Regions from separate parts of the Ectobacillus sp. JY-23 genome, predicted to be linked through region 4. Evidence: riboswitches for the same ligand, from Rfam matches in the RefSeq annotation. Region 4 holds a riboswitch; each other region holds the start of a gene.

Region 1 (7,869 bases), 1.0 Mb from region 4:
TACGGACATATGGGGGGGATTTTGGATACGCATCTTTTTGCAAAGCAAGTGGAGGAATGGCTGGCAGATAGATGAGCCATAGGCAGGAATAAGCAGCCAAATGGCTGCTTACTTTTCTTTTCCGGCGCCAAACTTGCGGTATGCCCCGTGATGTGTTGGTCCAACATATTCATTTAATGTGAAAGAATGGCGGATGGCATCTGTAATAAATGCTTTTGCTGTAGAAATAGCTTCTTTTACAGGAGCACCTTTCGCAATTTCAGCGGCAATTGCTGCTGAGTATGTGCAACCAGCACCATGTGTATTTGATGTCTCTATTTTATCGGATTCTAAAAGATCGAATGTTTCTCCGTCGAATAATAAATCGATGGCCTTTTCTGTTCCTAGCTTACTGCCGCCCTTAATCAGGACATATTTTGCACCTAACGCATGAATCTTTTGCGCCGCTTCCTTCATATCATCTAAGCTATTAATTTTTACGCCGCTCAATTGATATGCTTCAAATAAATTAGGTGTAACAATTAAAGCTTTAGGAACAAGAATATCGCGCAAGGCATCGTTTGTTTCAGGATGAAGCGCCTCATCCGCACCTTTACAAACCATTACCGGGTCAACGACAACGTTGCGAAGATTGTGTTTTTCTAGCTCGTCTGCAACCATTTCAATGATTTCAACAGATCCCAGCATCCCTGTTTTTAATGCATCAACACCGACGCCCTCTATTACAGTCTCTAGTTGTGGTTTTAATGTAGAGGCTGCAATTGGAAATACATTATGTGCCCAACCTTCATGCGGATCCATTGTTACAATTGTCGTTAAAGCTGTCATTCCATATACACCAAGCTCTTGGAATGTTTTCAGATCGGCTTGAATTCCGGCACCACCGCTTGTATCGGAACCAGCAATTGTGAGTGCTTTATGTAATGTCATCTGTTTGTACCCCCATTGATGTTTTTTCTTTATTATAGTCAATGATACACATACTGTAAAACAAAGAGGAACGACATAGGACACATGCTACAACGCCCATTTTATTTCGGACGTGCGCAAAAGCATCGTATAACCATATTATATCTTTGTACACACATCTTAGTAATATATAAGGAGGCACAAAGCTATGTACGGTTACGGTGGTTATGGTGGCTGCGGCTATGGTTATGGCGGCTTTGCTTTAGTGGTTGTATTATTTATCCTTTTGATTATCATTGGTGCAAGTTTCCTTGGTTATGATGGCTAAAAACTATTAGGCCCTTGTGTATACAGGGGTCTTTCTTTATATACGGCTGTGTTAAAGTCCAATGTTGATCATTCGCACTTGTTGATTGGAGTAAAGGATGTGAGACTCCTCCGGGAAAAGCGAGTGAGACCCCGCAGGTGCATAGTGCTGAGGAGACTCCCTGACCGCCCGCGGAAAGCGAACCTACGTAACGGGAATCAACAAAGAAATTTAACAGAACCTTATGTACAAAAAAATCCTCTAGTATCCATGTCAGTTTTCTTTGTTTTACATACCTTGTACTAAAGACATGTTTGATTGAATAAGGGAGGATATTAATGAAAGAGAGCTTTGAATTTGAGGACAAGTTTGATAAGGCACTCCTAAGAGAAATAAGTGAAAATGAAAAAAAAGACGCTACATCGCCTGCAATTATTCCTGTTATTATACAGATTAGCAAGGATTCTTCTGTGAAAAAATTACAAGATTTAATTATGTTAAGGCCTGAAGAAAAAGAAGGGTTAAATATTATTAATCTGAAGTTAATGGCTGCGCAATTATCTATTAAAAGCTTAAGACAATTAGCAAGATTAAAGGATATAGAAAAAATTTACTGCGATTATAAAGTAAGTACGAATTTAAATATAGCCACAGCAGCAGTGGGGGCGAATTTTACTAGAAACACGTTTGGATTGACAGGCTTGAATGTAGGAATTGCAATTGTTGATACGGGTATTTATCCACACCCTGATTTTGTTACGCCTATCAATCGCATTGTCCACTTTAAGGATTTTATTAACGGTGCAACAGCACCATATGATGATAATGGTCATGGTACACATGTCGCGGGCTGTGCCGCTGGAAATGGGTCTATTTCGGGAGGATTATACACGGGGGTTGCTCCAGATGCTTCATTAATTGGAGTAAAGGTATTAGATAGTAGTGGAGGCGGCTCAGCTTCTACCGTTATTGCTGGAATTGATTATGTTATTCAAAATAAAGCACAATTCAATATCAAAATAATGAACCTATCGCTAGGAGGACCACCCACATTAACATACTCCGACGATCCTCTTGCGCGCGCTGCTGCATTGGCTATAGATGCAGGTATTTTTGTTGTAGCTGCTGCAGGAAACAACGGAGCAGCACTTTCAGTTGATACCCCTGGCATTCATCCAAAAGTTGTAACCGTAGGTGCTATTGATGATTTGAATACAGCTAGCATTTCTGATGATGTAAAAGCACCTTACACAAGTAAATCCCCTACAATAGATGGTTTATTAAAACCAGATTTATTTGTGCCAGGCAGTAATATTACGGCTGCTTATTCACCCAATTCTACACTTGGTTTGCAAAATCCAGGGGCTATCGTGGGTGGTACGTATATTACATTATCGGGAACATCCATGGCTACGGGAATTTGCTCTGGAATGGCGGCTTTAATTTTGCAGGCATATCCCCCGTTTTCACCGGAGAAGGTCAAGCTAACGATGCTGCAAAGCTTACAGTCTTTTACTTCTGTACGTGAAGGATATCTATTGATGCAACAAATTTTCAAACTATTGTTATCATGAAAATAGAGAGTATCTCCTATGGAGACACCCTCTTATTCTTCAGACGACTCTTCTTTATCATCTTCCTTTTGTGTATCTTTTATTTCTTTTTTATTCTTTTTATCCACGTCTGATTTCTCACTTACCTCCTGTGTTTCTTCTTGAATTTGACCAACTAGAGATAGGACAGACCCGACGGCTTGCACCCAGCTACCTACGAATATAATTGTTTCATTGCGATCCATTATAAGTAAGCCATTAGGTCCAATCTCTTTTTTTGACTCTTCTTTCGTATCCACCCTCTTCTCCTTGTCAGATGGATCTTCTTTATCAGAAGAAGTTTCTGCTTCTCCCTCTTGATTTTGCTCCTGTTGTTCTTCTCGAAGCTGCCGGATACCCCCAATTGCTTGCAGAGAATTTCCGATTGCTTGCAGTAAGTTTCCTATAATGTTAAAGTTTTGCCCTGCTGCCGTAGGGTCTTCAAATTCATCCCCAAGTGCAGTCAATCCCCCTAGAGCTTGTAGCCAATTTCCAGTTATAATTGCCCTTTGGCCAGCATCTCCGTCCCGATCTAATAGGATACCGGCAACAACAGTTGAATTTCCAGTGGCTTGTATTTCATTGCCTATCTTTTCTAAAGATATGCCATCTTGTCCGTCAGCTTCTAGTGCGTTACCTGTTGCTTGTAGAACATTGCCGTATAGGTCAAGATTACTCTTTAGACCATCGCCTAAAAAAGGAAGCGGTGTACTACCGATAGCCGCGGTGATAGTACCTATGGCAGCTATCGCGGCTCCGAATATTTCTTTAAATTGATTGCTCATAAGCCATGCGTCCATTCTGTTTGTTGTCATCGTATTATATTCAAGATAGGGAATGAGTGATTGTAAAAAATTATTATGTTAAAAAAGTGACCTTAATAAAATAACTTTATGTGATTTACAATATGTGTTTAGAACACGTTGAAAAAGTCTTTGATAATTAAGGTAAATAATTTTAAAAATCAAAAAAATAATTTGACTTTTCTGTGATTTGTATATAAAATCAAGCTAATTTCATACGTCTTATCAAGAATAGGTGGAGGGATCAGGCCCAGTGAAACCTTAGCAACAGCCGGTAACGGAATTGTGCTACATCCTGCAGAATAATGCTGAAAGATAAGAGAAGTATGGTCGAACGTGTAATAGGACTGCTTCTTTTGCCTTTGGGCGAGAGAAGCAGTTTTTTATTTATAGGCTGTGTTAAAGTCTGATGTTTCTAATTGAAACTTGTTGATGAGAGTGAAGGGGTGAGACTAAGAGAGTCAAGGGGAGACATCGCAGGCTCATAGCGCTGAGGAGACTCTTTAACTGTCCGCTGAAAGCGAACCCCTGCGGAAATCAACAACAAACTTGAACAGAGCTATTTTATATCAGAGAGGGTGTTTGAAATGGGAGAGCAATGGAAGCAAGGGACAATTTGTGTGCAGGGCGGATATACACCAAAGAATGGAGAGCCACGTGTACTGCCATTATATCAAAGTACAACTTATAAATATGATACACCAGACGACTTAGCAGCTCTGTTTAATTTACAGGCGGAAGGCTATATCTATACGCGTATTGGTAACCCAACTATCAATGCGTTTGAGCAAAAGTTAAGTCAACTGGAGGGCGGCGTCGGGGCAGTAGCTACCGCGTCCGGTCAGGCTGCCATTATGCTGGCGATTTTAAATATTTGTAACGCAGGAGATCATCTTCTTTGCTCATCCACAGTTTACGGAGGCACCTTTAATTTATTTGGCGTGAGCCTACGTAAGCTCGGCATTGAAGTTACTTTTTTTGATCCAAACCTACCTGCGGAAGAAATTGTGAAGCTAGGCAAGCAAAATACAAAGCTTGTATACGGAGAAACGCTTGGAAACCCGGCGATGAATGTACTTAACTTTGAAGAGTTTACAAAGGCAGCAAAGGAGCTTGATGTACCACTAGTGATTGATAACACACTGGCAACGCCTTACTTATGTCAACCTTTTGCCCACGGTGCTAATATTGTCGTGCATTCCACAACAAAGTACATTGACGGTCATGCCAGCTCTCTTGGAGGAATTGTGATTGATGGCGGTAATTTTAACTGGGATAACGGAAAATATCAGGAACTGGTTGAACCGGATGCCACGTATCATGGTGTACAGTACGTAAAAGACTTTGGTGCCGCAGCTTATATTGTAAAAGCGCGCGTACAACTGCTTCGCGATTACGGAAACTGTATGAGTCCGTTTAATGCATACATCAGCAACATTGGCCTCGAAACGCTCCATTTGCGTATGGACCGCCATAGTCAAAATGCGCTAGAGATTGCAAAGTGGCTTGAGAAGGATGAACGCATCAGCTGGATTCATTATCCAGGTCTCGAAAGCAGTACGCAGTATAGCTTGGCGGAAAAATATTTGAAAAAGGGCGCTAGTGGTGTACTAACATTCGGGGTAAAGGGTGGTGCAAACGCAGCGAGGGAGTTTATTGAACAAGTAAAACTAGCGGCACTTGTTACACATGTTGCAGATGCGCGTACATCGGTCATTCATCCTGCCAGCACAACGCATCGCCAGTTAACAGAGCAGCAGCAGCGCCTCGCAGGTGTGACACCGGATTTAGTCCGCTTATCTGTGGGAATTGAGGATGTGGAGGACTTGATCGCAGACCTCAATCAAGCGTTATCAGGAGGTAAGCAATATGCCCATTATCGTGGATAAGGATTTGCCAGCTCGTCAGGTTCTCGAGAGCGAAAATATTTTCGTGATGACAAAGGAGCGGGCAACGACGCAAGATATTCGGGAGTTAAAAATCGCCATTCTCAATTTAATGCCCACCAAACAAGAAACGGAGGCGCAGCTATTGCGTCTGCTTGGAAATACGCCCCTTCAGGTTGATGTACACTTGCTTCATATGGAATCTCACCATTCCAAAAATGTATCGAAGGAGCATTTAACTAGCTTTTATAAAACATTTCGCGATATCGAAAATGAACGCTTTGATGGCTTGGTCATCACTGGTGCGCCTGTCGAGACACTTCCTTTTGAGGAGGTAGATTACTGGGAAGAGTTAAAACGAATTATGGAATTTTCAGTGACAAATGTCACTTCTACGCTTCATATTTGCTGGGGGGCACAAGCAGGTCTTTATTATCACTATGGGGTGCCGAAATATGACTTACCTCAAAAAATGTTTGGTGTGTTTGAGCATGAAATAAAAGAGCGCAACCTGCCGCTGCTTAGAGGGTTTGATGAACGTTTCTTTGCCCCTCACTCTCGTCACACAGAAGTACGTGCAGTAGATATTGAGAGTGTTGCTGATCTGCATGTGTTGGCGTGTTCAGAAGAAGCTGGCGTCCATCTTGTGGCAGATAACGCCGGTAAGAATATCTTCATTTTGGGGCACAGTGAATATTCGAGAGATACGTTAAAGAAAGAATATGAGCGCGATATCGCGAAAGGTATACCTATTAACGTACCTAAAAATTATTATCCGCACAACGATCCAAATCAAGAGCCGTTTGTGGCTTGGCGGAGTCATGGAAATTTACTTTTTTCAAATTGGCTCAATTATTACGTCTATCAAACAACGCCTTATATCTTGTGATAGGTTGAATATAAGGTTGCAAAAAGGCAGCAATGACTGCCTTTTTATATATACTTTTCTTGAGATTTAAATGAAGTGTATTTGAAAACGATTACTATACGCAAAGTGATTTTTTATATTCTGAATGTTCAAAAAACATTGTTTTTAAAATATACAGCCTATATAATTGCAGATAAATAAACGAAGGGGTGGGGAAAGATGGTTGAAATTAAAGTAGGACTACTAGGTCTTGGAACTGTTGGCAGCGGGGTAGTCAAAATTATTGCATCTCATCAAGATCGCTTGGCTCATCAAATTGGCTGTCCTGTTAAAGTTGCGAAGGTGCTTGTGCAAAATCCGGAAAAAGAAAGAGATGTCGCCATCAATCCTGCCCTGTTAACAACGGATGCAGATGAGGTTATAAATAGTGAGGAAATTGATGTCATCATTGAAGTAATGGGCGGTGTAGAACAAGCAAGACAATGTATACTGCAGGCGCTGCGAAATGGGAAGCATGTTGTGACTGCAAACAAGGATTTGATGGCTCTGTATGGAACAGAGCTGCTTGCGGTTGCCAAAGAGCATAAATGCGACCTTTTTTATGAGGCGAGTGTTGCGGGAGGTATTCCGATTTTAAGAAGCATTGTGGACGGTTTTTCATCCGATCGCATCACAAAGATGATGGGGATTGTAAACGGTACAACAAACTTTATTTTAACGAAAATGTCTAACGAAGGAAAAGCATATGAAGATGTATTAAAAGAAGCGCAGGACCTCGGCTTTGCGGAGGCTGATCCAAGCTCAGATGTGGAAGGTCTAGATGCGGCACGAAAGATGACAATCTTAGCAACACTCGGGTTTTCAACAAATGTGGAGCTGGCGGATGTCAAGGTTAAGGGAATTACATCTATCACGGAAGAGGATTTGGCATATAGCCGTGATCTCGGTTATACGATGAAGCTAATCGGGCTTGCAAAGCGGGATGGCAATAAACTTGAGGTCAGTGTAGAGCCAACTTTATTGCCGAATAAGCACCCGCTTTCTTCCGTTCAAAATGAGTTTAATGCTGTATATGTATATGGAGAAGCTGTGGGGGAAACGATGTTTTATGGCCCGGGTGCGGGAAGCCTGCCAACTGCGACGGCTGTCGTATCCGATCTTGTCGCAGTTATGAAGAATATGAGATTAGGTGTAACAGGAAATAGTGCGGTGTCCCCGCAATATGAAAAAGTTTTAAAAGAAGATCGAGAGGTTCTGGCTAAGTACTTCCTTCGTTTGCATGTGAAGGATGAAGTGGGTGTGTTTGCTAAAATTACCTCTTTGTTTTCTTCCTATGATGCTAGCTTTGAGAAGATTATTCAAATGCCACTTGAAGAAAAAGGCGCGGCTGAAATTGTCATTGTAACACATCGTGCGACGCTGGAAAACTATCAAACTCTTTTACATAAGCTAGAGGAGCTAGATGCGGTAAAGTGTGTGAAGGCAAGCTATCGAATTGAAGGTG
Region 2 (7,869 bases), 160 kb from region 4:
CAGTTTTCCCTGCTTTATAGTTCTATGCAGTCTTCTTCCTCTTTATCAGATTATATTTTCAGAGTGTTGCATCTGTTACCTTATGTTTGTTTGGGATGTGTATGTTTAGGTGGGCTCGGTGTCGTTGGCTACTTTGCATTTATAAAAAAAGTGACCCCACGAAGGCGTATGGACATCTGGCTAACCATTCCTGGCATTAAAGATTTTGTTATGTCCTTTAATTCTTACTATTTTGCAGTACAAATCAGTAGCTTACTACAAGGCGGATTATCGGTACGTGAAGCATTCATATTAATGGAAAAACAGCCACATCACCTGTTTTTTCAATGTGAGGCGAAGGTGATGATAAAGATGTTAGCAGAAGGTGAAACACTTGAACGTATGTTAATGCAGCGCTCTTACTATGAACCAGAGCTAGCATATATTGTATCTCATGGTCAAGCCAACGCCAGTTTAGCAGAGGAATTGGGTGCATACAGCGAACTTGTCATAGAGAAGCTTGAGAACCGTTTACATCGTTTCATGATGATCATTCAGCCCATGTTGTTTTGCTGCATTGGTATTATTGTTGCTCTAATGTACTTGGCGATGATGCTACCTATGTTTCAAATGATGAATTCTTTATAGGGAGTGAAGTATATGAGTGAGAAAGGCTTTACCTTATTGGAGATGCTTTTAGTATTAGTTGTCATTTCTGTGCTATTGCTCTTAATTATTCCAGGCGTTGTCCAGCAACGAGAGGTTGTGAATAATAAGGGATGTGAAGCATTGGTAAAATCTACGGAAGCACAGGTGCAGGCGTATCAACTTGAAAAAAACACATGGCCAACAGTAGCACAATTGGTCGACGGGGATTATATCTCTACCAATAAATGTCCGAATGGTAAGGTTATTGTTGTAAGTGATACAGGGGCAGTTACTTTAAGTGATACGGAGTAAAATTAGTAAAATGCGGCAGGGCTTCACGTTTTTGGAGACCCTGCTGGTATTAAGTATAGTATCTATATTGCTCATAGTGTCATTCGGGTTATATCCCAAGTACGAAGCAAGAGTACTTGAGCATTTTTTGGAGCAATTGCAAAAGGATATTATGTTTATGCAACAGACGGCCATGAGCCATAATATACGGCATCGTCTGCACTGGTTTCCTTCTGACTCGCGTTATGTAATTACCGGTGAAGGAACGGTAGCCGTATTGGTGCGGAATTACGATACAGATATCCAAGTTCGCTTTGAGACGCTGTCACTTCCGCTTATTTATAGTGCGAACGGCAATATATCCAGAGGAGGTACCATGTATGTCTCCTACAAGAAAAGCATATATAAGGTTGTGTTTCAGCTCGGAAAAGGACGATTTTATTACAGTCCGATCTGACATGGGTACTACATTGCTTGAAATGCTCGCCGCGCTTAGTTTATTAATGGGGCTATGCATGATTGTATTTCCTCAACTTATACTGGTGCTGCGAGAGAGAGAGCAGGTGAAGCAACACTATTACGCCTATGCAGCGTTGCATAATGAAGTATTTGCGTATTATCAAAGTGTACCGATGATACAGGAAAAACAATATCGAATTTTTTGGGATAACAACCAAAAAGTGTGTGTAAAGTGGGGGGAGCGGCAAGTGCAAGAAAAGGAGATATGCACATATGTCAGTCAGGGGTGAACAAGGATTTACTTTGTTAGAAATGATAATGTGTCTTTCAATATTAAGTCTGTTTTTTGTCATTGCACCTCCGTTGTTTCATGTGCAATCCAAACAAACTGCTCCGTTTAATGAATTGGAATGGTTGTTGTATATAGAACAATTACAAATAGAATTTCGAGAAGCGCAAGGTGTACAAGCGTGTGATAGACGACTTGTACTTACAGATAAAACTGGCAACGTAGTTTCTCATACCATGCAAGGCATAAACGTAATTCGGAAAGTGGGAGACAAAGGGCACGAGGTGGCGCTACAGCGCATAAAACGTATCAGCTACATATGTTACCCTACATATTTAATTGTAACAGCCGAGGATCATGGAGGGCAGATACATACAGGTATGGTAACAACATTCCGAAAGGAGTGATGATGTGGAGGAACGCGGGTTTGTAATGCCAGCTACGATTGCTTTCTCTTTTATATTACTTGCCTTGCTTATTCATCAAGCTAATATTTTGCTAATGGAGAAGCGGTTTTATCAAGAGGGAGAGGCACTATTGACATTAGATATAATCATGTACCGAGCGCTTGCTGATTTACATACCGATATTGCTGATGGTCATGTAAAAGATATTTATGTATACGAAGAAGGTGAAGTAACCTTTGCAGCTATTGATTCTTCAAAATACAGAGTAGAGTGTCGGACCAAACAAAATCACGTATATAAAGCGGTTTTCAGCTATAATAAAGAAACAAAGCAGATTTTAAATTGGTCGGAGGAACGAATATGAGATTGTATTTGACAGGCTTTATGGGAGCTGGAAAAACCACAATTGGTAAGGCACTAAGTAAGGAATGGAATATGCCGGTTGTCGACACGGATGAATTGGTTGAGCTTTTGACCGGTAAAGCTATACGTGATATTTTCCATGAAGAAGGAGAAGAGAAATTTCGGCAATATGAAACTGCAGCACTGCAATCTATTAAAGAAGATCATGTGATTATCACGACTGGGGGAGGTGTGGTACAAAAACAAGAAAATCGTGAGTGGATGTTAACGCACGGAACAGTATTATATGTATACTGCGATGTTGAACACATCTTCAATCGGTTACATGGAGACACATCAAGACCATTATTAAAAGATCGTAGCGCATTTATTGAGCTTTTTCAAAGCAGGCAAGAGTACTATAAACAAGCGCACTACCACATTGATACGACTGGGAAACGTATTGAACACATTGTAGAGGAGCTTACATCCTTGATTAAAGAAAGGTGAAGCCGGACATACTGGGAATATCATTGTAAGTGGAGATGATAGTATGTCTATGAATGATTATATTAAGTTTATGACGCAACAGTTTGTATCTTATATGGATAGCCCTAAGGAAGAAAGAAAAGAAAAGCGGCAACAAAAGAAAACTCAAAAAGAGCCGTTTTTAAATCGTTGGTTCGGTGTTCTACCGTTAGGTGTAACTTTATTGTATCGCAAAGCATCTGATAAGCAGCCTAAAAAGCAAGCATAAAAAACACCGGATAACGGTGTTTTTTATATGAACTTTTACATATATTCATAACAAACAAGGAGGCCTTGATATGCAAAAGAAACCAAGTATTTGGTTATGGGCTTTTTTAAGCTTAAGTATTGGCATTGTAACGGGATGGATAACATTCATCATGATGATAGCACTACAAGCTATTCATAAATAAATGTATATTGGTATGGATTAACGAACTAATGGTAATGTAGGCTAAACGATGAATATTTTGAGGAGCATATAGTTGATAAGACCATAGACATTCAGTTAGAGGCTCTTAGGCGTTCACTCTTATGTCATAGAAATGCTAATTGTCCTTTCATGGTTTCATAGAAAAGGGAAATTCTGTGTAAAAATAAGTGAGAAACAGTAGTTTTTGTAGGGAAAGATAATAAAAGTCAGATAATTGTCACAAATTAACGAAAAAAACATATAAACATTATGTCAATATTGTTTTATAATATTACACATACACTAAATACAACATATAATATTGTGAAATTTATAACATGCATAAAAATGAAAACGTTATCAAAAAAGGAGGGAGATTATGAGTAAGTTCTTTTGTAATAACCATTCTTCCAATGTAGAGGATTCAAAGTTGATTGCGTATGCCGAAGCAATCTATGGAAAAAGTGGTCGTTCTGTACTTGAGAATTTATTGGCAAAAGCATCAATTCGCTTGCGTGATAAATATCCGCACGAATCTGATGAGCAAATTGCTGTAATGGCCAATCGAGGCTTGTATGATATGTTAAGTCGCTATGTAGAAGAGTAGTTAACAACTGACCTTCTCTTGTATAAAATGCCAACGATAGCATAAGCTACAAATAGTTTACATGAAGGAGGTGTCGCAATGAGCAACGGAGCAGGAGGTTCTAAAAAAAACGAAGAAAATGATGCGAACCACGTAAGTGCCAGAACAAAGGCGCAGCAAAAGCGCATGACTGAACATCAGCAAAAAGAACATAATAATGGTCGCAAATATAATGGTAAAATATGAGTCATTGACAAGTGTCAATGACTTTTTTCTTTTCTAGCTTCATAAAAGGTAGGCGATTTCTAAAGTGATTTAAAAAATATAGTGTTGACAGGTTGAAATTTAAGATGTATTATTCAGACTAATTGAAAAATAAATTACTTATCAAGAGAGACCGAGGGATCAGGCCCAATGACGTCCGGCAACCACCGTAACTGGAAAGGTGCCACTTCCTGCAGAATGTACTCATTCTGAAAGATAAGTCGCGACTATAGTTGACGATGTCTCTTTCGAATGAAAGAGACTTTTTTTATTGTGTTAAAGGGGGACAAGATGTGATTGAGATACGTAATCTTACAAAAGAGTATCAGACGAAAAAAGGAACTGTAATAGGAGTAGATCGTGTTTCTTTACAAATTCACAGCGGTGAAATTTTTGGCATTGTCGGTTATAGCGGCGCGGGAAAAAGCTCATTGCTGCGTTGTTTAAACCTGTTAGAACGCCCTAGTGCTGGACAGGTACTGATAGATGGAGTTGATTTAACAGCCCTACATAAAAACCAGTTGCGACAAGCACGGCTTAAAATAGGAATGATTTTTCAGCATTTTCATCTTATCAGCTCGAAAACGGTTTATGATAATATTTCGTTTTCTCTAAAGGCTGCAGGAAAAAGCAAACAAGAAATTGAGAAAAAAGTAACTGAATTGCTTCATTTGGTAGGCTTAGCAGATAAGAAGGACGTATATCCAGCACAGCTTAGCGGCGGTCAAAAGCAACGTGTGGGTATTGCAAGAGCGCTTGCTAATGATCCATCTGTTTTACTGTGTGATGAAGCTACATCAGCGCTTGATCCAAAAACAACCAAAAGTATTTTACGCCTACTAAAGGATATTAATCGTGAGTTAGGTATTACGATTGTTCTGATTACACATGAGATGGATGTTGTTAAAGAGATATGTGATCGAATGGCTGTGATGCAAGATGGAAAAATCATAGAAGAAGGGTCTGTATATGAATTATTTGCGAATCCGCGTGAAGAATTGACACAGCAATTCATTGACAGTGTATTACAGTTTGAGATACCAAAGCGAGTATTAGAACATTGCAAAGGCACCATCATTAAAATCCAATTTCAAGGCTCAATTGCAGAAGAATCGGTTGTATCAGATGTGTTTCAGAAGTTTCGTGTGCAAGGAAATATTTTGCACGGGAAAATTGAATATATACAAGAAACACCACTTGGTATTTTTGTGATGGAGTTAATTGGCGATGCTTCAGAAGTAAGGCAAGCAATTGCTTATATTACAGCTAAAACGAAGCGATTGGAGGTAATGTATGATGCCGCTTGATAGCTTAATAGAAATTTTACCAGATTTAAATAAAGCATTTTTCCAAACGTTGTATATGGTTAGCATTTCATTGGTTGTAGCCATCATTGTGGGATTGCCACTAGGCGTTTTGTTATTTGTGACAGATCGAGGCTTATTTTTAGAAAACATTCCTGTCAAAAATGTGGTAGGTTTTGTCGTTAATATGGTTCGATCAGTCCCCTTTATTATTTTGCTTGTAGCACTCTTGCCATTAACGAAGTTAATCACAGGAACGACAATTGGTCCGACAGCTGCTTCTGTTTCCTTGTCTGCTGCTGCCATTCCGTTTTTTGCTCGGATCGTAGAAACGGCATTGCGAGAGATTGATAAGGGTGTCATTGAGGCTGCTGTTGCTGCGGGGGCAACACCGTGGATGATTATTAAAGATGTGCTGCTACCGGAAGCGCGCCCTGGGATTTTACAGGGTGTGACACTAACAACTATCAGCTTGGTCGCATACTCCGCAATGGCAGGTATTGTTGGTGGTGGTGGTGTGGGTGATTTGGCTATTCGCTTTGGTTATTACCGCTATGATAATGCAATTATGATTACAACAATCATTATACTGATTTGCTTGGTACAAATTATTCAAATTGGTGGCGATCGTTTAGCGAAAATACTAGATAAGAGATAAAGGAGAGATACACAATGAAAAAATATATGATGATATTTTGGGTATTCCTAGTAGGGATTTTAGCTGCATGTGGAGGAGAAACAACAACGAAAGAAGCAGGAACATCCAAAACGATAAAAATTGGTGCAACAGCGGGACCGTATAGTGATATGGTAACAAAAGCAATTAAACCGCAGCTTGAGAAAAAGGGTTACAAAGTGGAGGTTGTGGAGTTTAGTGACTATATTCAACCCAATAAAGCGTTGGCAGAAGGTAGTATTGATGCAAACTTATTTCAACACAAAATATATATGGAAACATTTGCGAAACAAAATAATATGCAGTTATCAGAAGTAATTGTTGTACCGACTGCACCAATGGGCGTATACTCAAAAAAATTTAAGTCATGGAAAGAAGTAAAGGATGGCAGTACCATCGCCATTCCTAATGATCCTGTTAATGCAGCACGTACATTAACGATGCTACAGAGTGAGGGAATTATTAAACTGAATGCGTCTGTAGATCCGTTAAAGGCATCTGAAAAAGATGTAACAGAAAACAAAAAGAGCTTAAAATTCCAACCGATTGAAGCTGCACAATTGCCAAGAGCTGTAGAAAGTGTTGATTTAGCAGCTGTTCCAGGCAACTTTGCATTGGCAGCTAAAATGAATTTATTGGATGCTATTCAATTGGAAAAAATGCCTGATTTATATCGCAATCGAGTGGTGGTTAATACGAAAGATTTAGAAAAAGCAGTTGCTAAGGATTTAAAAGAGGCTGTTGAGTCTAAAGAATTTGACGCAATCATTGATAAAGAGTTCAAAGGCTTTGGGAAACCGGAGTGGATGGTAAATCGTAAGTAGTGGAGAGCAGCGCCTTTGAAGCGCTGCTTTTACTATAGATAGAGGTGATGAAGGTGGAATGGAAGTTACGGATGTACTAATCGTATGCCACAAAGGGGACTTGAAAGTTTGCAGCGACAATTTTTAGAGCACAATCCTCTGAAAACGTCTTTATCCCAATTGAGAAATTATATGATGCATCTGCCCTTCTAAATAAGTTCACCCATGTGATAGGGCTTATAAATGAAAAAGCAATGCCTGTGCTACAGGCATGCTAAGTAGCGCCATACTAAGACGCTACTGTATGTACCGAGGTGATAAATAAAATAACCCTGCATTAATCACTTGCATAACGATTTGCGGCTCGTACTGTTCTTTGAGCGCTTGTTTTTCTACTTCAAAGCTATCGGGTAGCTCTTCCTTATCCTCATAAAACTTGTGAAGTAGCTGTAAATCGTGGTTCCAACGCTTTCTAGCTTCAGTTGCCCACGTGTGATCTTCCTGGGAGATGATTGATTTTAAAGCCTCTTCCACCCGTTTTATGCCGCTTTGTGGCTTAATGATGGGACTGAGTGTAAAGCAAAAGTCAGGGATTTTCGGTGTAAGCGGAACCTGCTGCAATGTTTCATGAAAATTGTTCACCATCGTTCCTGTTAACAGATGAAGACCGAGTGAATACAGCGTATCTTTTTTTCTATCACATTGATACGAGACCTTTATATTTACACCAAGCCATGGATGTAGAGGCGTTTGTTGCCCTTGTGCGTGTACACGTTCATACATACGTATATAAGAGCCTAGATTTCGTGACACGCCAAAAATTTGATGTAAACGAGGCGAGCCATAGTGAATAGGTTCGCCCTTCAAATCTTCGGGAGCTT
Region 3 (7,869 bases), 620 kb from region 4:
TTCTGTCTTGAATACAGATAAAAATTCGTACAAGACGGCTGGTAAATGCTCGCCATCAACCTTTCCTTTGAGCTTCTCATTATAAGTTCCGCCGTCAAGCAGTGTTCCCCCCACATATAATTCAAAGGCTTCTACCATGCGCTTGTCCGCTGTTTTCATTTTCACGCCTTGCAAGCCGATATCAGCAATTTGACGCTGTCCGCAGGAGTTAGGACACCCTACCATATGAATACGAACTGGTACATCTAATGTGAGCTGTTCATCCAAATAGGTGGCAATGCGACGTAAACGTTCTTTTGTTTCTACTAAAGCAAGATTGCAATATTCGATCCCTGTGCAAGAAACAGCGTGACCGATAAACGATTGCGGCTGTTGGTTGATGCGCTGGAACAACGGCTCTTGTAGCAAAGCTTCAACGTTCTCTTTTGGTACATTCGGAATTAAAAAGTTTTGTGAGTTACATGTGCGAATATCACCATTTCCATATGCTTTTGCAATGCGTGCCACTTCAAGCAATTCACTTGCATTCATACGCCCTACTGGTACATTAAAGCCAGCGTAGTATAATCCATCCTGCTTTTGTTCATGGACCCCGTAAAAGTAGCCGGCGTTCCATCCTTCCGTTGCATCTTCTCCCTTTTCTGGCAATGGACCTGTTAGCTCAAGAAGCTTTTCCTTAAATATATCTACGCCCCAATCAGCAACTAAAAATTTTAAACGAGATAAGTGGCGTTTTTCACGATAACCGTAATCACGGAAAATTGTCGTAATTGCAATCGCAATATCCTTTACTTGCTCCGGACGAATAAAGATATCCAGCGTTTGTGCTAAAAATGGACGCGCTGATAATCCTCCGCCCACTTTGACATGAAAGCCATTAACACGAGTTCCATCTAAATCTTTTACAGCTGGTGTAAATGCCACACAATTAATTTCTGCATTTGATGCATTGTACGTATTAGCGCTAATCGACATTTTATATTTGCGTGGTAAGTTTGAGAACTCCTCGTTAAATTGGAAAAACTCATACACGTCTTTTACAATTTCAGTGGTGTCAAATAGTTCATTTCGATCAATGCCAGCAAGTGGATTGCCGACGATATTACGTGTAATATCACCACAAGCACCAGCTGAAGACAAGCCAGCGTTTTCAAGTCGCTGTAAAATATCAGGAATTTGCTCAATACGCAGCCAGTGAAATTGAATAGCTTGACGCGTTGTAATATCCACGACGTCGCGACCATAATCTCTTGCGATTTCTGCCAACACAATAGCCTGATTATTCGTTAAGATACCGGACGGTACATTGACACGCATCATAAAATAACCTGCTTCTTTTGGTCGCTGCAAATATAAGCCAGCCCATTTGAACATATCCCACTGCTCTTTTGGAATAGAATCAAATCCATTTTCCGCGTAGTACGGAATATCTTTATAAATCTCAAGACCATCTTTAACGAGCTTCTTTTTTTCTGTTTCATTTAATTTCGGGTTCTCCGCCCATGTTTTTTCATATCCCATACTTGCGCCCCCTTAAATGTATTGTTTCTCTCGTAAATACTGTAGCAATTGCTCCGCACACGCATCTGCCGTATATACATGCGTATGGAGGGTAATTTCTGGCTTCACAGGCTCTTCATACGGTGAATCAATTCCTGTAAATTGCTTAATCTCACCGTTTCTTGCTTTCTCATATAAACCTTTTGGATCTCGTTTTTCACATTCTTCTAGCGGACAATACACAAATACTTCAATAAACTCATCAGCTTCGAGTAAATTGCGGACCGTTTGTCTATCCTCTTGAAATGGTGAAATGAAGGCAGTTAATACGATAGTGCCGCTATCAACAAACAGCTTTGCAACTTCGCCGATGCGACGAATATTTTCCTTGCGGTCTTCTTCGGAAAAACCTAAGCCTCTATTTAAACCGTGCCTCACATTGTCGCCGTCTAGTACATAACTACGGATATTTGCATCAAATAGCTTCCGTGCCACTGCATTTGCTACAGTGGATTTACCAGAGGCAGATAGTCCAGTGAACCAAAGTACAAAGCTGTTATGCTTGTTTTGTTTTCTTCGTTCCGCCTTTGTTACTGAGGCATCGTGCCAGATAATGTTTTCACTCATTGGACACCTCCAGCAGCAACCTGTTCCCGACGTAATCCACGAATTAACACTTCGATGACTTCCTGACGGCTAAATGTGCTCGGGGGAATCTCTCCATTTCGTAACATTTCACGAACCTTAGTACCTGATAAAATTACATGGCTTTCGGCTCCATGTGGGCAAGTTTTCGCAGAAGCCATTGCACCACACTCATTACAGTAAAAGCTATTTTCAAAGAACAATGTCGTAATCCCGATCTCCTCTGCTGTAAAATTACTAAAGATTTTCTGTGCATCATATGTGCCATAATAATCGCCAACCCCTGCGTGATCACGGCCTACAATAAAGTGGGTACAGCCAAAATTTTTACGCACAAGTGCATGAAAAATTGCTTCACGTGGTCCTGCATAACGCATAGCAGCTGGAAATACTCCTAAAAACACACGAGATTTTGGATAATACTTTTGCAATAATACTTCATAACTCTCCATGCGAACATCCGCCGGAATATCGTCGGACTTTGTTTCACCGACCAGTGGATTTAAGAATAGACCGTCTACTGTTTCTAGCGCTGTCTTTTGAATATATTCATGCGCACGATGAACCGGATTTCGTGTTTGAAACCCTACCACTGTTCTCCAGCCTAACTCGGCAAACTTTTGTCTTGTTTCAATGGGATCTAGTCGATATGATGCAAATTGATCTTTTGGAACGCGCTTTACAAGAGTAATGCGCCCCCCTAAATTAACATTGGGTCGATTGAACACACGCTTTACACCAGGGTGTGCCTCGTCCCTTGTTCCATACACATACTGTGCTTCTTTTAATTTATCCGGTGTATATATGTCTTCAATTTGAAGAACGCCATATGTTACTCCATCTTTTATAAGGCGAACATGCTCACCTACACGTAGTTCACCTGCTTTTTCCTGGGTAACAGCCAACGTGATAGGAATGCTCCACACAGTACCATCGGCCAGACGAATATGGTTGATGACTGCATCATAGTCCTTTTTCGTTAAAAACCCAGTCAAGGGACTATATGCACCTGTTGCGATCAATTCCAAATCGCTGAGTGCGACCGTGTCTAACTCGACTTCTTTTTCAATATGAAACGTATCGTACGTTTCATCCACTAATTGAATTAATGTACCTCCATGCGGGAGAATCTGACTCATTCTTTTTCGCTCCTTTATCCATATACAGCAAATTTTTTGAGACATACCAACAATAGAATAACGAAAGCACAAAAACTGTTAGCTCATAAGCCCTGCCCTATCTTAGGTACTAAGAGTAGTTGCACATAGCCTTTTCCTATTCAAAAAGTATGTCAGATTTCCTATTTGCATTTATATAGTTCTCAAATTGGTTTACTTGGTTTTCTAATGTAAACCACATTCTGTTTTATTCGTACCTGACCATCTGCCATCTCTTCCTTGTGCAGGCAGCGTACACATTTCACAACCAATGCTTGGATACCCCTGATCATGCAGTATATTGTAAGGTAAATTTTCGCGGTATACATGACGCCATACGTCCTTCCACGTCCAATGAATAAGTGGGCAAACCTTAATGGAATGAAACTTATGGTCTTGGTTAAGAAATTCTGTATTCTTTCGCGTTGGTGATTGTTCACGACGTAAACCCGAAATCCATGCCTTTCCCTGACTGAGGGCTTCATGTAATGGCTGTACTTTTCGAATGTTACAGCATGCATTCGGATTACGTTCCCATAGCTTAGGTCCGTACGCATCTTCTTGCTCTTGTAAGTTCAGTGCAGGCCGTTTCATTTCAATACGCAGTTTTGGAAATCGCTCCTTTATTTTTGCAATCACATCATATGTCTCTCTAAAATGAAGATTTGTGTCCAGAAAAACAATGTTAGCATCCGGTTTTACCTTGCTGATAAGATCAATGAGTACAATCCCTTCTATACCAAAGCTACAGGCATACACAATATTTTCGCCATATTCTTCGTATGCCCAGCGCAGTACAGACAGTGCTCCTTTTGCACCATCATCCTCCGAAAAGGAAGGGAGGGTTCCCCACGTTTCATACGTAATCATGCGACCTTCCTCCTTTATACAAAAAGAGGCAGTCTTAACCCTTAGGTTAAAACCGCCTCTAGTTTCTCTAGTCAGCGCTTTTACTTCAACCGAACTTTTTCATTTTTCTCAAGCTGAATAACTTTGCCATCTTGTACAATGAGTGTAATGGATCCGAACTTCATATCGTCGAGCATCAATTTAATTTTTTCCATGATGACTCGATACTGTTCTTCTGCTACCACAACAGCCCCCCCTTTTCCCATAATAAACAAAAAAATCTTTCCATTTCGAAAAGACTGTTGAGGTAACTATTTTACCTTATCTTTCAAAATGGGCACCATTTTGCTGGAAGTAGCACCTTGCTTTTCGCAGGTTGCCGGGCTTCATCGGGCCAGTTCCCTTCGCCTCTCTGGATAAGTGATTTAGTTTATTGTAACACAATTCTAAATTTTTGCAATCGCACTTTTCCGATAAGTTTTAATTTTTTTAGGAAGTTACATTCTTATGAGTACTAACAAGGTGCATGAATGGGTGGGTAAACCAATCCTGCATATATAAAAGTGTATGCACTGGGTCAAACTAATAATAAAAAGAAAGGATTTACACCATGGGTCTTTTATTGGCTTTGCTTCCAGCCCTTTGTTGGGGCAGTCTTGTTTTACTAAGTACCAAGCTCGGTGGCGACTCTCGCTCTCAATTACTTGGGACAGCATGGGGCGCTTTTTTATTTTCCATTGTTATGTATATATACAAAACACCAGATCTATCCTGGTTTATCTTTTTTATTGGCTTCATATCCGGCATGTTCTGGTCTCTCGGTCAAGGCAACCAATATGGCAGTGTAGAACACCTTGGCGTTTCTAAAACAGTTCCTTTGTCTACAGGAATGCAACTTGTTGCTACTACTGCTTTTGGCGTATTTATTTTTAAGGAATGGGAAACACAGACAGCAACTTTTATCGGCTGTATTGCCATTGCATTGATTATTATCGGGGTACTTTTTACAGTGAAAGAAGAACATAAAAATAAGAGCGGTGATCGAAAAAAAGGGTTGCTTCTCCTAGTAGTTTCTACAGTCGGATTTTTGGCATATGTCGTAATCATACGCTGGTTCGAAATTGACGGTTGGTCTGCTATTTTACCACAAGGCGTAGGGATGGTAACCGGAGCATTGCTTTTTTCCATTAAACATAGACCATTTAACAAGTATGCGCTTCGTAATGTGATTACTGGTGCCGTGTGGGGCATTGGTAATCTTGGTTTATTACTTGCTATCCCACGAATCGGCGTTGCAACCAGTTTTTCTTTATCACAGACTGGTATTATTATCTCTACACTTGGCGGCATTTTTATTTTAGGAGAAAAGAAATCAAAAAAACAAATGGTGTTTGTAATAATTGGCTGCTTACTTATTATTGCAGGCGGTGTCATGCTGGGTTTTACTAAAACATAAGGAGGCACATCATGTATCCTGATTTGGCAGGAAAAGTAGTCATTATCACAGGCGCTGGTAGCGGTCTTGGCAAAGCTATGGCCCTTCGCTTTGGAAAAGAAAAAGCAAAAGTTGTTGTTTGCTATTTTCCGGAAGAACAAAAGCAAGATGTGGACGATATTATTACAGATACCCATTCAATGGGTGGTGAGGCTATTGGTGTGTTTACAGATGTAACAAACGAACATAATGTGGTAACACTTATTCAAACTGCAACAAAGCATTTTGGTAGCCTAGATATAGTGATTAACAATGCAGGCATTGAAAATGAAGTTCCTACTGTAGACATGCTGCTTGAAGATTGGAATAAAGTTATTAGCACCAACTTGACTGGTGCGTTCCTTGGTTGCCGCGAAGCACTTAAATATATGCTCGAGCACAATATAAAAGGCAATATTATCAATATGTCCAGCGTACACGAAATGATCCCACGGCCACATTTTGTCCATTATGTAGCAAGCAAAGGTGGCATAAAATTGATGACGGAAACGCTGGCACTTGAATATGCACCGAAAGGGATTCGCGTCAACAGTATCGGACCCGGGGCTATTGATACACCAATCAACGCAGAAAAGTTTTCAGATCCTGATGTTGAGAAGCTTATTCCGATGGGCTATATTGGGAAACCAGAAGAAATTGCTGCTTGCGCTGCTTTTTTAGCATCTGAACAAGCTAGTTATGTAACCGGTATTACTTTATTTTCCGATGGAGGTATGACCAAGTATCCAAGCTTTCAAGCTGGTCGAGGATAATTCAGGTATCTAAACGGGGACTATGTTACAAAAAAGTGCGCACTTATAATTAACATGTTCTTTATTTATACTAAAGCAAGACTTATTAGCAGGAGGTCATTTAGATGAATGCAGTATATCCACGTTCATTTTCTCATATTGGTATTTCAGTTCCCGATGTAGAACAAGCAGTAAACTTTTATACAGAAGTACTGGGCTGGTACGTCATCATGGAGCCATCAGAGATTGTAGAAGATGACAGTGCCATCGGCATCATGTGTAGCGATGTATTTGGAGCTGGGTGGGGTAGCTTTAAAATTGCCCATCTATCAACCGTCGATAAAGTAGGAGTTGAGATTTTTGAATTTCCTAACCATAAAACGCCCGAAAATAATTTTGAGTACTGGAAAACAGGTATTTTCCATTTTGCCGTGCAAGATCCCAATATTGAAGGGTTAGCGCAAAAAATTGTAGAACATGGCGGCAAACAGCGCATGCCAATTCGTGAATATTACCCAGGTGAAAAGCCTTTTAAAATGGTATATTGCGAAGACCCATTTGGCAATTTAATTGAAATCTATACACATAGCTACGAAATGACATACTCTTCCGGAGCATACTAAAAGCCTGCGCATTTGCGCAAGCTTTCTTCTATTATACTCTGTTAAAGTTCATTGTTGATTTCCGTTACGGGATTCGCTTTCCGCGGGCGGTCAGGGAGCCTCCTCAGCGCTATGCGCCTGCGGGTCTCCCTTTGACTCGCTTGTCCCGCAGGAGTTTCACCCCTTCACTCCAATCAACAAGTGCAAATGATCAACATTAGGCTTTAACACAGCCATATATTAAACAAATTCGCGTGTACGAACGCGGTCATTTTTAATTAAATCGGCAAACGATTCACGTTCTACAACAACCTGAGCATTTCCATCTTTTACAAATACGACACCTGGCCGTGTAATACGGTTATAATTGTTTGCCATAGAATAACCGTATGCTCCTGTACAAGATACAGCTAACAAATCCCAAGATGCAACAGTCGGGAGCTGAATGTCCCAAATGAGCATATCGCCGCTTTCACAGCATTTCCCGGCGATAGATACCGTTTCTGTTGGCGCTTCGTCGGCACGGTTGGCAAGCATAGCTTCATATGATGCATTGTATAAAGCAGGGCGAATATTATCTGTCATGCCACCATCTACAGCGACATATTTTCGAATCCCTGGTACTTCTTTAATAGATCCGACTGTGTATAATGTTGTTCCTGCGTCCCCTACAATACTGCGCCCTGGTTCAATCCAAATTTCAGGCAATGGATAATTGCGTGCTGTACACTGTTCTCTAACTGCATCCGTTACTTCTTGAATATAGCTCGCAACTGGCAATGGCGTATCACCTTCTGTGTAACGAATACCAAATCCGCCGCCCAAATTCAACACTTGCATCGTATGTCCCGTTTCCTCCCGTACGATATTCAAAAATGCGCTTAGCACTT
Region 4 (7,869 bases):
AATCATAGCCCGTCGTCCACAACTCTGGAAGCACTACTACATCTGGTTTACCTAACATTGCTTCCTTCAGCATCACTTCTACAAGTTCTATATTTTTTTCAACATCACCAAAAATTACATCGGTTTGCAAACAAGCTACTTTCATCACGAGTTCCCCCCTAGTTCGTTATCTTCACAAGCTACACTTCTTTCCATACTTCTAAAACTCCTCTTCCTTCATGCATACTGCTTTTTCTCCACATAGAAAGAATAGTTTACATTTTACTTTACAAACTCCCAACAAGAATATATGATTGTTCACTAGAATTGCAACAATTTTCCGAAGAGGTGAAATACATGAAACATTTCAACCCCTCCACGACATTGACTTCGCTACCTAAGCAATTCTTTGCAGGGCTGGTACAGAAGGTAAATGCAGTGATAGCACAGGGTCATGATGTAATTAATTTGGGACAAGGAAACCCTGATAGACCAACGCCAAATCATATTATTCAAGCATTACAACAGGCAGTAGGAGAACCTGTTCATCATAAATATCCACCTTTTCGTGGTCAATCTTCCTTGAAGCAAGCTGTTGCTGACTTTTATGCCAGAGAGTATGGCGTAACAATAGATCCAGAAACCGAAGTTGCTATATTGTTCGGAGGTAAAGCCGGGCTTGTAGAGCTACCTATTTGCTTTACAGAACCCGGTGATAGTATTCTGGTGCCAGACCCAGGTTATCCAGATTATTGGTCCGGCGCAGCGTTAGCACGTATAAACATGGAAATGATGCCGCTCTTGCCGGAGAATCAATTTCTTCCTGACTACACATCTATTAGTCTAGACGTAGCAAAACGAGCTAAAATGATGTTTTTAAACTATCCTAATAATCCTACAGGCGCAATTGCAACATCAGCATTCTTTGATGAAACCGTTGCATTTGCGGAACAACATGATATTTTGGTTTGTCATGATTTTGCATATGGTGCAATTGGATTTGAAGGTAAAAAACCTCTTAGCTTCTTACAAACACCGGGCGCAAAAGATGTTGGAATTGAAATTTATACATTCTCCAAAACGTATAATATGGCAGGCTGGCGTATCGCGTTTGCAGTTGGAAATGCAAGCGTGATTGAAGGGATCCATGTATTGCAAGATCATATGTATGTAAGTATCTTTGGTGCTGTTCAAGAAGCGGCTCGTCAAGCCTTATTACAACCGCAAGATTGTGTAACGGAATTAGTTGCTTGCTACGAATCTCGTAGAAATGCTCTCATTTCTGCTTGTCATCAAATTGGTTGGGAAGTAACTGCACCAGAGGGCTCATTCTTTGCATGGCTTAAAGTACCTGAGGGTTATACCTCGCAACAATTTGCAGACATTCTGCTTGAGCAAGCTCATGTCGCGGTAGCACCCGGATCTGGTTTCGGCTCCCATGGTGAAGGCTATGTACGAGTAGGTCTTTTGCATACAGAAGAACGTCTACGAGAGGCAATCAATCGCATTTCACAATTGGAAATTTTCAAAAAAGCGTTGACAACTTAACATTTTTTTGCGAAAATCCAATTATTCAAAAAATATAAAGCCATTTTATCAAGAGCAGGCGGAGGGACGAGCCCGATGAAGCCCGGCAACCGACTTACCTAGTAAGCACGGTGCTAATTCTCGCAGCATAATGCTGAAAGATAAGGATGCAGATAAAAACCTCTCCTTGTCGAGAGGTTTTTTTATTGAGGAGGAATCATAATGGGCGTAACTGCTACATACTTGATACATGACAAACAACATAATTTAATAAAAAAAGCGGAGGGAATCGCACTTGGTCTCACAGTAGGATCTTGGACCGATTTACCCTTATTAGAGCAGCAGCAATTAAAAAAATATAAAGGAACTATTATCAGTATCGAAGAATTAGAACCGAATGAACAAGCAGATGCTTATCTCGGTAAGCCGGCTACACGCGGACTAGTTAAAATTCATTATCCAAGCCTAAACTTTTCTCCTGACCTGCCAGCAATTTTAACAACAGTATTTGGAAAGCTTTCACTGGATGGTGAAATCAAACTTGTCGACTTAACATTTTCTGACGACATCTTAGCAGCTTTTCCCGGACCTAAGTTCGGAATAGAAGCCATTCGGGCTCTTGTGAATGTACACGATCGACCACTTCTTATGAGCATTTTTAAAGGCGTACTCGGACGCGACTTGTCATTTTTAAAAGAACAACTAACAGAGCAAGCCTTAGGAGGTGTCGATTTAGTCAAAGATGATGAAATCTTATTTGATAATCCCTTAACTCCTTTCACAAAACGCATTACAGCAGGCAAAGAAGTTTTACAAGAGATATATGAAACGCAAGGAACAAAGACGCTGTATGCTGTTAACTTATCAGGGCGCACATTCGATTTAAAAGAGAAAGCAAAGCGCGCGGTAGAAGCCGGTGCTGATGTACTGTTATTTAATGTCTTTGCTTACGGTCTTGACGTTTTGCAGTCACTGGCAGAAGACAAGGATATTACTATTCCAATTATGGCCCATCCTGCTGTTAGCGGTGCCCTAACCTCGTCGGAGTTTTATGGTATTTCAACACCGCTTTTACTTGGAAAACTGCTTCGCCTATGCGGTGCAGATTTCTCCTTGTTTCCGTCGCCATATGGCAGTGTCGCCCTAAATAGAAAAGACGCTCTGCAAATCGCCCAATTTCTGAAAGAACCTGCCACTTATAAACAAACATTCCCTGTGCCATCTGCAGGTATTCATCCGGGACTCGTTCCGCTTCTAATTAGTGATTTTGGCCTAGACTCCATTATCAACGCAGGCGGCGGGGTACATGGTCACCCAGACGGCGCAGCGGCGGGTGGGCGCTCCTTCCGAGCAGCAATCGATGCAACGCTTCAAGACATACCACTGAGTCAGTACAAAGATGATGCTCTGCAAAAAGCCTTGTATTTATGGGGAAACCCTTCCGAAGAGGTGAAAATATGACGATTCAAATCTTTTGCGACTTTGATGGAACAATTACTGAAACAGACAATATTGTCGCGATTATGAAGGAATTTGGGCCACCTCAAACAGAAGAGATCAAAAATAAAGTATTATCCCAAGATCTTTCTATCCGAGATGGTGTAAGTCAAATGTTTCAGCTTCTTTCAACAGAGTTAAAACATGATATTATTCATTTCTTGCAGCAAAAAGCGCGAATTAGAGCAGGCTTTACAGAGTTTATAGCTTTTACACAAAAGCATAACCTGGAGTTTTATGTTATTTCAGGAGGGATGGACTTTTTTGTACACCCACTATTGGAAACGTCAGTTTCACAGGAACAAATTTATTGTAACGCAACTGATTTCTCAGGCTCTCACATACGTATAGATTGGGTTCATGCTTGTGACAAAGCTTGCGAAAACGATTGCGGTCTTTGCAAGCCTTCTCTTCTTAGAAGACTTGGTAAAAAGAATGCACTTAAAATTGTCATCGGTGACTCCATTACAGATTTACAGGCCGCTAAACAGGCCGACCTCGTCTTCGCACGTGACTTTCTACTAACAAAATGTAATGAACTTGAGATACCTTGCATACCATTCGAAACATTTTACGATATTCAAGATTACTTGCTTCAGAGATTAGGGGTGCAACATGAAACAATATTGGAACGAGTTGAGTGAAATAAAAAAAGATTTAGCCGCTAAAGACTGGTTCCCCGCAACAAGCGGCAATATTTCTATAAAAGTAAGTGATGAGCCGCTTCAATTTCTCATTACAGCTAGTGGGAAAGATAAGACCAAAATAACTCCGGAAGATTTTCTTTTAGTAGATCAGACCGGTCGTGCGATAGAAGAGACCCATTTGCGTCCCTCAGCAGAAACGCTTTTACATGTTCATATCTATAATCAAACTAAAGCTGGCTGTGTCCTACATGTTCATACGATAGAAAACAATGTTATCTCTTCTCTATACGAGCATGAAGTAACAATTGGCAATCAAGAGATTATTAAAGCACTTGATATATGGGAAGAAGGAGCAAAAATTACAATTCCTATTATTGAAAACTATGCTGACATTCCTCTTCTTGGTGAAACTTTTCTTCCTCATATCACAGGAGATACAGGTGCTGTGCTCATTCGAAACCATGGCATTACAGTATGGGGGAAAAATGGTTTTGATGCCAAGAGACGTTTAGAAGCATACGAATTTTTATTTCGTTTTCACTTAAAATTATGTTCATTACAAGGAGGAGCTTATCATGGCACAAATTCGCATTCATGAAATAAATACACGTATCGAAACAGATGCTGAGGTTGTTTCATTCTTGAAATCACAAGGCGTTATCTATGAAAAATGGGATATCGACAAATTGCCAACACATTTGCAAGAAAACTTTGCTTTGACAGATGAGAACAAACAAGAAATTTTGGATACTTTTGCTACTGAAATTGCCGATATATCTGCTCGACGCGGCTATCAAGCAAGCGATGTAATTTCCTTATCACAGAGCACACCAAACTTAGAGCAGCTTTTACAAAACTTCCAACGTGAACATCACCATACAGATGATGAAGTTCGCTTCATCGTTAGCGGACACGGCATCTTCGTCATCCAAGGTACAGACGGCCGATTCTTTGATGTAGAACTACAACCAGGAGACTTAATTTCTGTGCCTGAAAATGTTCGTCACTACTTTACATTAATGGAAGATCGTCAAGTTGTTGCGGTACGGATTTTCGTTACGACCGAAGGCTGGGTTCCCATTTATGCATAAAAGCTTGCGCATCTAGCGCAGGTTTTTTTATGCATATCACCTCCTCTCATCCACTACTTTTGTCTATTTTGTGAACGTTTTGTGTAAATTTTTTGAACTTCACGACTATACTAGATATAAGAGCTGTTATTTAAAGAGGAGGATTTAAGATGAGTATGATTATATCCCTCATAATTGGTATGATATGCGGTATATTCCCAGCTATTTTCGGATTACTTCGTGAGCAATTGGAAATTGGCATATATGGTTTCGTTTCCTGTATTGTAAGCGCTCTTCTGTTCGGTATATATATATCCATCCCCATTTCTTTTTTGTTTTTGTTGTATCTCGTTAAGAGAACCACAGCTACCAACAAACGTATCATCGGAGAATTGGTTTCTCTTCCAGTTCAACCTGAATCCGAACGCTCATAAGATAAAAATTACGGTGAAGTTTAGTGAGATCTTAGGAGACAATTTGCATCTGTAATGCAATACTTCTAACAAAATCAATATAAAAAGAAACGGGCTTTGACCCGTTTCTTTTTACTTATGTTCGTCTAAAACACTAAACAATTCTTGGAAATATAATGCGTTATCTCTGTATATACGTTGTATAAAGCGCTTGCGTACCATCATTTTCTTTTCCATGAGCAGCTAATTCCTCATACATTGCTTTTGCCATCGCTAAACCCGGTAAGGATAAATTCATACGCTCTGCTTCTTCTAATGCAATCTTCATATCTTTAATAAAGTGCTTAATATAAAAGCCTGGCGCAAAATCTCCTTTCATCATACGCGGTGCGAGGTTGCTTAATGACCAACTTCCTGCAGCTCCTGTAGAAATACTTTTTAGCACCTGTTCAGGGGACAAACCTGCTTGCTTTGCATATGCAATCGCCTCGCATACACCAATCATATTAGAAGCAATGGCAATTTGATTACACATTTTTGTATGCTGCCCACTTCCCGCTTCACCTTGTAACACAATGTTTGTTCCTAACAGCTGTAGTAACGGTAACACCCTCTCAAATACCTCAGCATCTCCTCCCACCATAATGGCGAGCTTCGCCTCTCTTGCACCAATATCGCCCCCAGAAACAGGTGCATCCAACATATGTATGCCCTTTTCTTTCGCTTGCTTATACAAGTTTTCAGCTAGAGTTGGAGTAGATGTTGTAAAGTCAATACAAATACTGCCCCGTTGAGCATATGCCAATATTCCATTGTTCCCTGTATATAATTGTTCGACATCATGAGGATAACCAACCATTGTCATGATAACATTTGCTTGTTCTGCCAATTCTTGTGGAGTATTAGCCCAAACGGCACCTTTCTCCACCAATACACTTGTCTTTTCTTTCGTGCGATTATGCACTATTACGTTATATCCTCCGCGCAACAGATGTTGAACCATGCTAGCTCCCATTACACCTGTTCCAATAAAACCAATTGTACTCATTTTTGCAACTTCCTTTCTAGTTTTTATGAGATACCATATCTCGAAACTGTTCGTTGAACGGGTCTCCGATACTGCTCTGCACATTGGAAAATAAAATAACGTAACTGTTCTTTTGTGTACTAATATTATTAAATGTTGTCCAACCAGATATTACACCATGATTATGGTAAAATGCAGGAGAAATATGAAAACCAAATCCATATTGTTTATAAGCCGATGGAGTAAACATAAGCTGCACACTCTCCGGCTTTAGAAGTACTCCCTTTATAATTCCTTCATCTAACTTTTTCATATCTTGTACTGTTGTGTACATATCTCCACATCCGAATAACCAATCCATGGACGAAATGGGGGCAGGTACAATACCGTTGTCAGTTTTTCTATATCCCTTTGAAATGTTCACATCATCCTTCCATGTTCCAAAGCCAGAACTCGTCATTTCTACAGGGGTAAAAATATACTTTGCTGCATATTCAGGAAATGCCATGCCTGTGATGCTTTCTATTATATGTGTTAAAACCATATAATTACGATCCGAATAAGTCCACCCCGTGCCTGCTGCAAAATTCAGCGGTTGTTTTCCAATCCATTCAGCAACTTTCTGGTGTTCTCGTACTTTAACACCGGCGTGCGTCTTACCTACTCCCATCTCAGGTATACCTGATGTGTGCGTTAACAGCTGGTATAAAGTAATATTTTTTTCTACTGGGAATATCGGTATATACGTGTGAACATTTTCATTGAGATTTACTTTTCCCTGTTCATAAAGCTGCAGTATCGCTATAGCTACAGTTGTTTTTGTAATAGATCCTATTTGATACTTTGTCTGAACAGTATTCGGTACTTTCTTCTCAAAATCTGCAAATCCGTAAGCTTTCTCTAGTACTGTAATACCATCCTTTATTACTAAGACCGTTCCATTAAAGTTGGCTTGTTGTAAATATGTATCAAGTTTATTGGTTAAATCATCTACACTGGCTGCCTGTGTAATAGGAATGAGAGACGATTGCCTCTTCTCTTGCTCATTACTGTCCAGCTTTATTCCAAAGCAACCAGCCATGGCAAATAATATAGCAGCCATCCCAATTTTTATTTTTTTATTCATTTTGAACCCCCTAGTTGGCTTGACCCAACACAGTTCCCCTTTTCTATTATCCAAATAAACAAAAAAAAACGCAACATAAGTTGCGAAATATTTAATCTCTTCTGTTTTTATATAAAGACACCTGATTCTTCCCTTTATGTTTCGCTTCCTGCAAAGCTGCTTTTGCACGCCCCATTAATATTTCTCGCGATATTCCATTTTTATACATTGCAACACCAAAACTCGCCGTTAAACGAGATATACCTGTAAACTTTTTCGTCTCAATAAAAAAACGTAACTGTTCTGCTCTTTGAAAAGCTTCACGTTCTGTCGTTGCAGGAAAAAGTAAAGCAAACGTATCTTCTTCTAGTCTTGCAAAGATATCTTTTGAATGTAACTGTGCAGTAATAAGTTCACCCAATTGTGCGAGGACAAGATCTCCACTGTCTTTACCATACTTATCATTGATATCTTTTAATCCATCTAAGTCGAACAATACAAGCGAAAAAGCAGTACCGTTTAAAAAGCCTTTTTCCCATTCTTCCGCAAACAAAACCTGAAATTTATAAGCGTTACAAGCTGTAGTCAGTACATCCATCGTTAC

What was found. A riboswitch is a leader RNA that binds a small molecule or an ion and turns the genes downstream of it on or off. The one in region 4 is predicted to bind S-adenosylmethionine.
Region 1: linked by a shared signal. The riboswitch ahead of MUG87_RS12115 (bifunctional O-acetylhomoserine aminocarboxypropyltransferase/cysteine synthase) and the one ahead of mtnW (2,3-diketo-5-methylthiopentyl-1-phosphate enolase) in region 4 are both predicted to bind S-adenosylmethionine.
Region 2: linked by a shared signal. The riboswitch ahead of MUG87_RS07720 (methionine ABC transporter ATP-binding protein) and the one ahead of mtnW (2,3-diketo-5-methylthiopentyl-1-phosphate enolase) in region 4 are both predicted to bind S-adenosylmethionine.
Region 3: linked by a shared signal. The riboswitch ahead of MUG87_RS03680 (YezD family protein) and the one ahead of mtnW (2,3-diketo-5-methylthiopentyl-1-phosphate enolase) in region 4 are both predicted to bind S-adenosylmethionine.

What each region holds. Positions count from the first base shown of each region.
Region 1 covers NZ_CP095462.1:2,346,894-2,354,762, reverse strand. The annotation lists gene MUG87_RS12140 (alpha/beta fold hydrolase) at 1-75, shown strand, start outside; gene pdxK (pyridoxine/pyridoxal/pyridoxamine kinase) at 109-930, opposite strand; gene MUG87_RS12130 (YjcZ family sporulation protein) at 1,118-1,237, shown strand; gene MUG87_RS12125 (S8 family peptidase) at 1,555-2,790, shown strand; gene MUG87_RS12120 (DUF6944 family repetitive protein) at 2,823-3,593, opposite strand; SAM riboswitch class I at 3,831-3,933, shown strand; gene MUG87_RS12115 (bifunctional O-acetylhomoserine aminocarboxypropyltransferase/cysteine synthase) at 4,199-5,500, shown strand; gene metA (homoserine O-acetyltransferase MetA) at 5,481-6,386, shown strand; gene MUG87_RS12105 (homoserine dehydrogenase) at 6,585-7,869, shown strand, end outside.
Region 2 covers NZ_CP095462.1:1,478,803-1,486,671, reverse strand. The annotation lists gene comGB (competence type IV pilus assembly protein ComGB) at 1-627, shown strand, start outside; gene comGC (competence type IV pilus major pilin ComGC) at 640-939, shown strand; gene comGD (competence type IV pilus minor pilin ComGD) at 926-1,375, shown strand; gene MUG87_RS07755 (hypothetical protein) at 1,434-1,667, shown strand; gene MUG87_RS07750 (competence type IV pilus minor pilin ComGF) at 1,651-2,073, shown strand; gene comGG (competence type IV pilus minor pilin ComGG) at 2,078-2,437, shown strand; gene MUG87_RS07740 (shikimate kinase) at 2,434-2,925, shown strand; gene MUG87_RS07735 (YqzE family protein) at 2,969-3,172, shown strand; gene MUG87_RS07730 (hypothetical protein) at 3,735-3,962, shown strand; gene MUG87_RS07725 (hypothetical protein) at 4,041-4,187, shown strand; SAM riboswitch class I at 4,323-4,428, shown strand; gene MUG87_RS07720 (methionine ABC transporter ATP-binding protein) at 4,499-5,512, shown strand; gene MUG87_RS07715 (methionine ABC transporter permease) at 5,502-6,167, shown strand; gene MUG87_RS07710 (MetQ/NlpA family ABC transporter substrate-binding protein) at 6,182-7,009, shown strand; gene MUG87_RS07705 (YqhG family protein) at 7,286-7,869, opposite strand, start outside.
Region 3 covers NZ_CP095462.1:702,870-710,738, forward strand. The annotation lists gene MUG87_RS03660 (nitrite/sulfite reductase) at 1-1,521, opposite strand, end outside; gene cysC (adenylyl-sulfate kinase) at 1,534-2,127, opposite strand; gene sat (sulfate adenylyltransferase) at 2,124-3,284, opposite strand; gene MUG87_RS03675 (phosphoadenylyl-sulfate reductase) at 3,489-4,172, opposite strand; gene MUG87_RS03680 (YezD family protein) at 4,253-4,366, opposite strand; SAM riboswitch class I at 4,470-4,574, opposite strand; gene MUG87_RS03685 (GRP family sugar transporter) at 4,762-5,607, shown strand; gene MUG87_RS03690 (glucose-1-dehydrogenase) at 5,619-6,398, shown strand; gene MUG87_RS03695 (lactoylglutathione lyase family protein) at 6,503-7,000, shown strand; gene lysA (diaminopimelate decarboxylase) at 7,220-7,869, opposite strand, start outside.
Region 4 covers NZ_CP095462.1:1,322,085-1,329,953, forward strand. The annotation lists gene MUG87_RS06835 (carbon-nitrogen family hydrolase) at 1-145, opposite strand, end outside; gene MUG87_RS06840 (pyridoxal phosphate-dependent aminotransferase) at 337-1,527, shown strand; SAM riboswitch class I at 1,570-1,674, shown strand; gene mtnW (2,3-diketo-5-methylthiopentyl-1-phosphate enolase) at 1,726-2,967, shown strand; gene MUG87_RS06850 (2-hydroxy-3-keto-5-methylthiopentenyl-1-phosphate phosphatase) at 2,964-3,647, shown strand; gene MUG87_RS06855 (methylthioribulose 1-phosphate dehydratase) at 3,619-4,248, shown strand; gene MUG87_RS06860 (1,2-dihydroxy-3-keto-5-methylthiopentene dioxygenase) at 4,226-4,741, shown strand; gene MUG87_RS06865 (hypothetical protein) at 4,891-5,154, shown strand; gene MUG87_RS06870 (NAD(P)-dependent oxidoreductase) at 5,315-6,208, opposite strand; gene MUG87_RS06875 (serine hydrolase domain-containing protein) at 6,198-7,286, opposite strand; gene MUG87_RS06880 (sensor domain-containing diguanylate cyclase) at 7,378-7,869, opposite strand, start outside.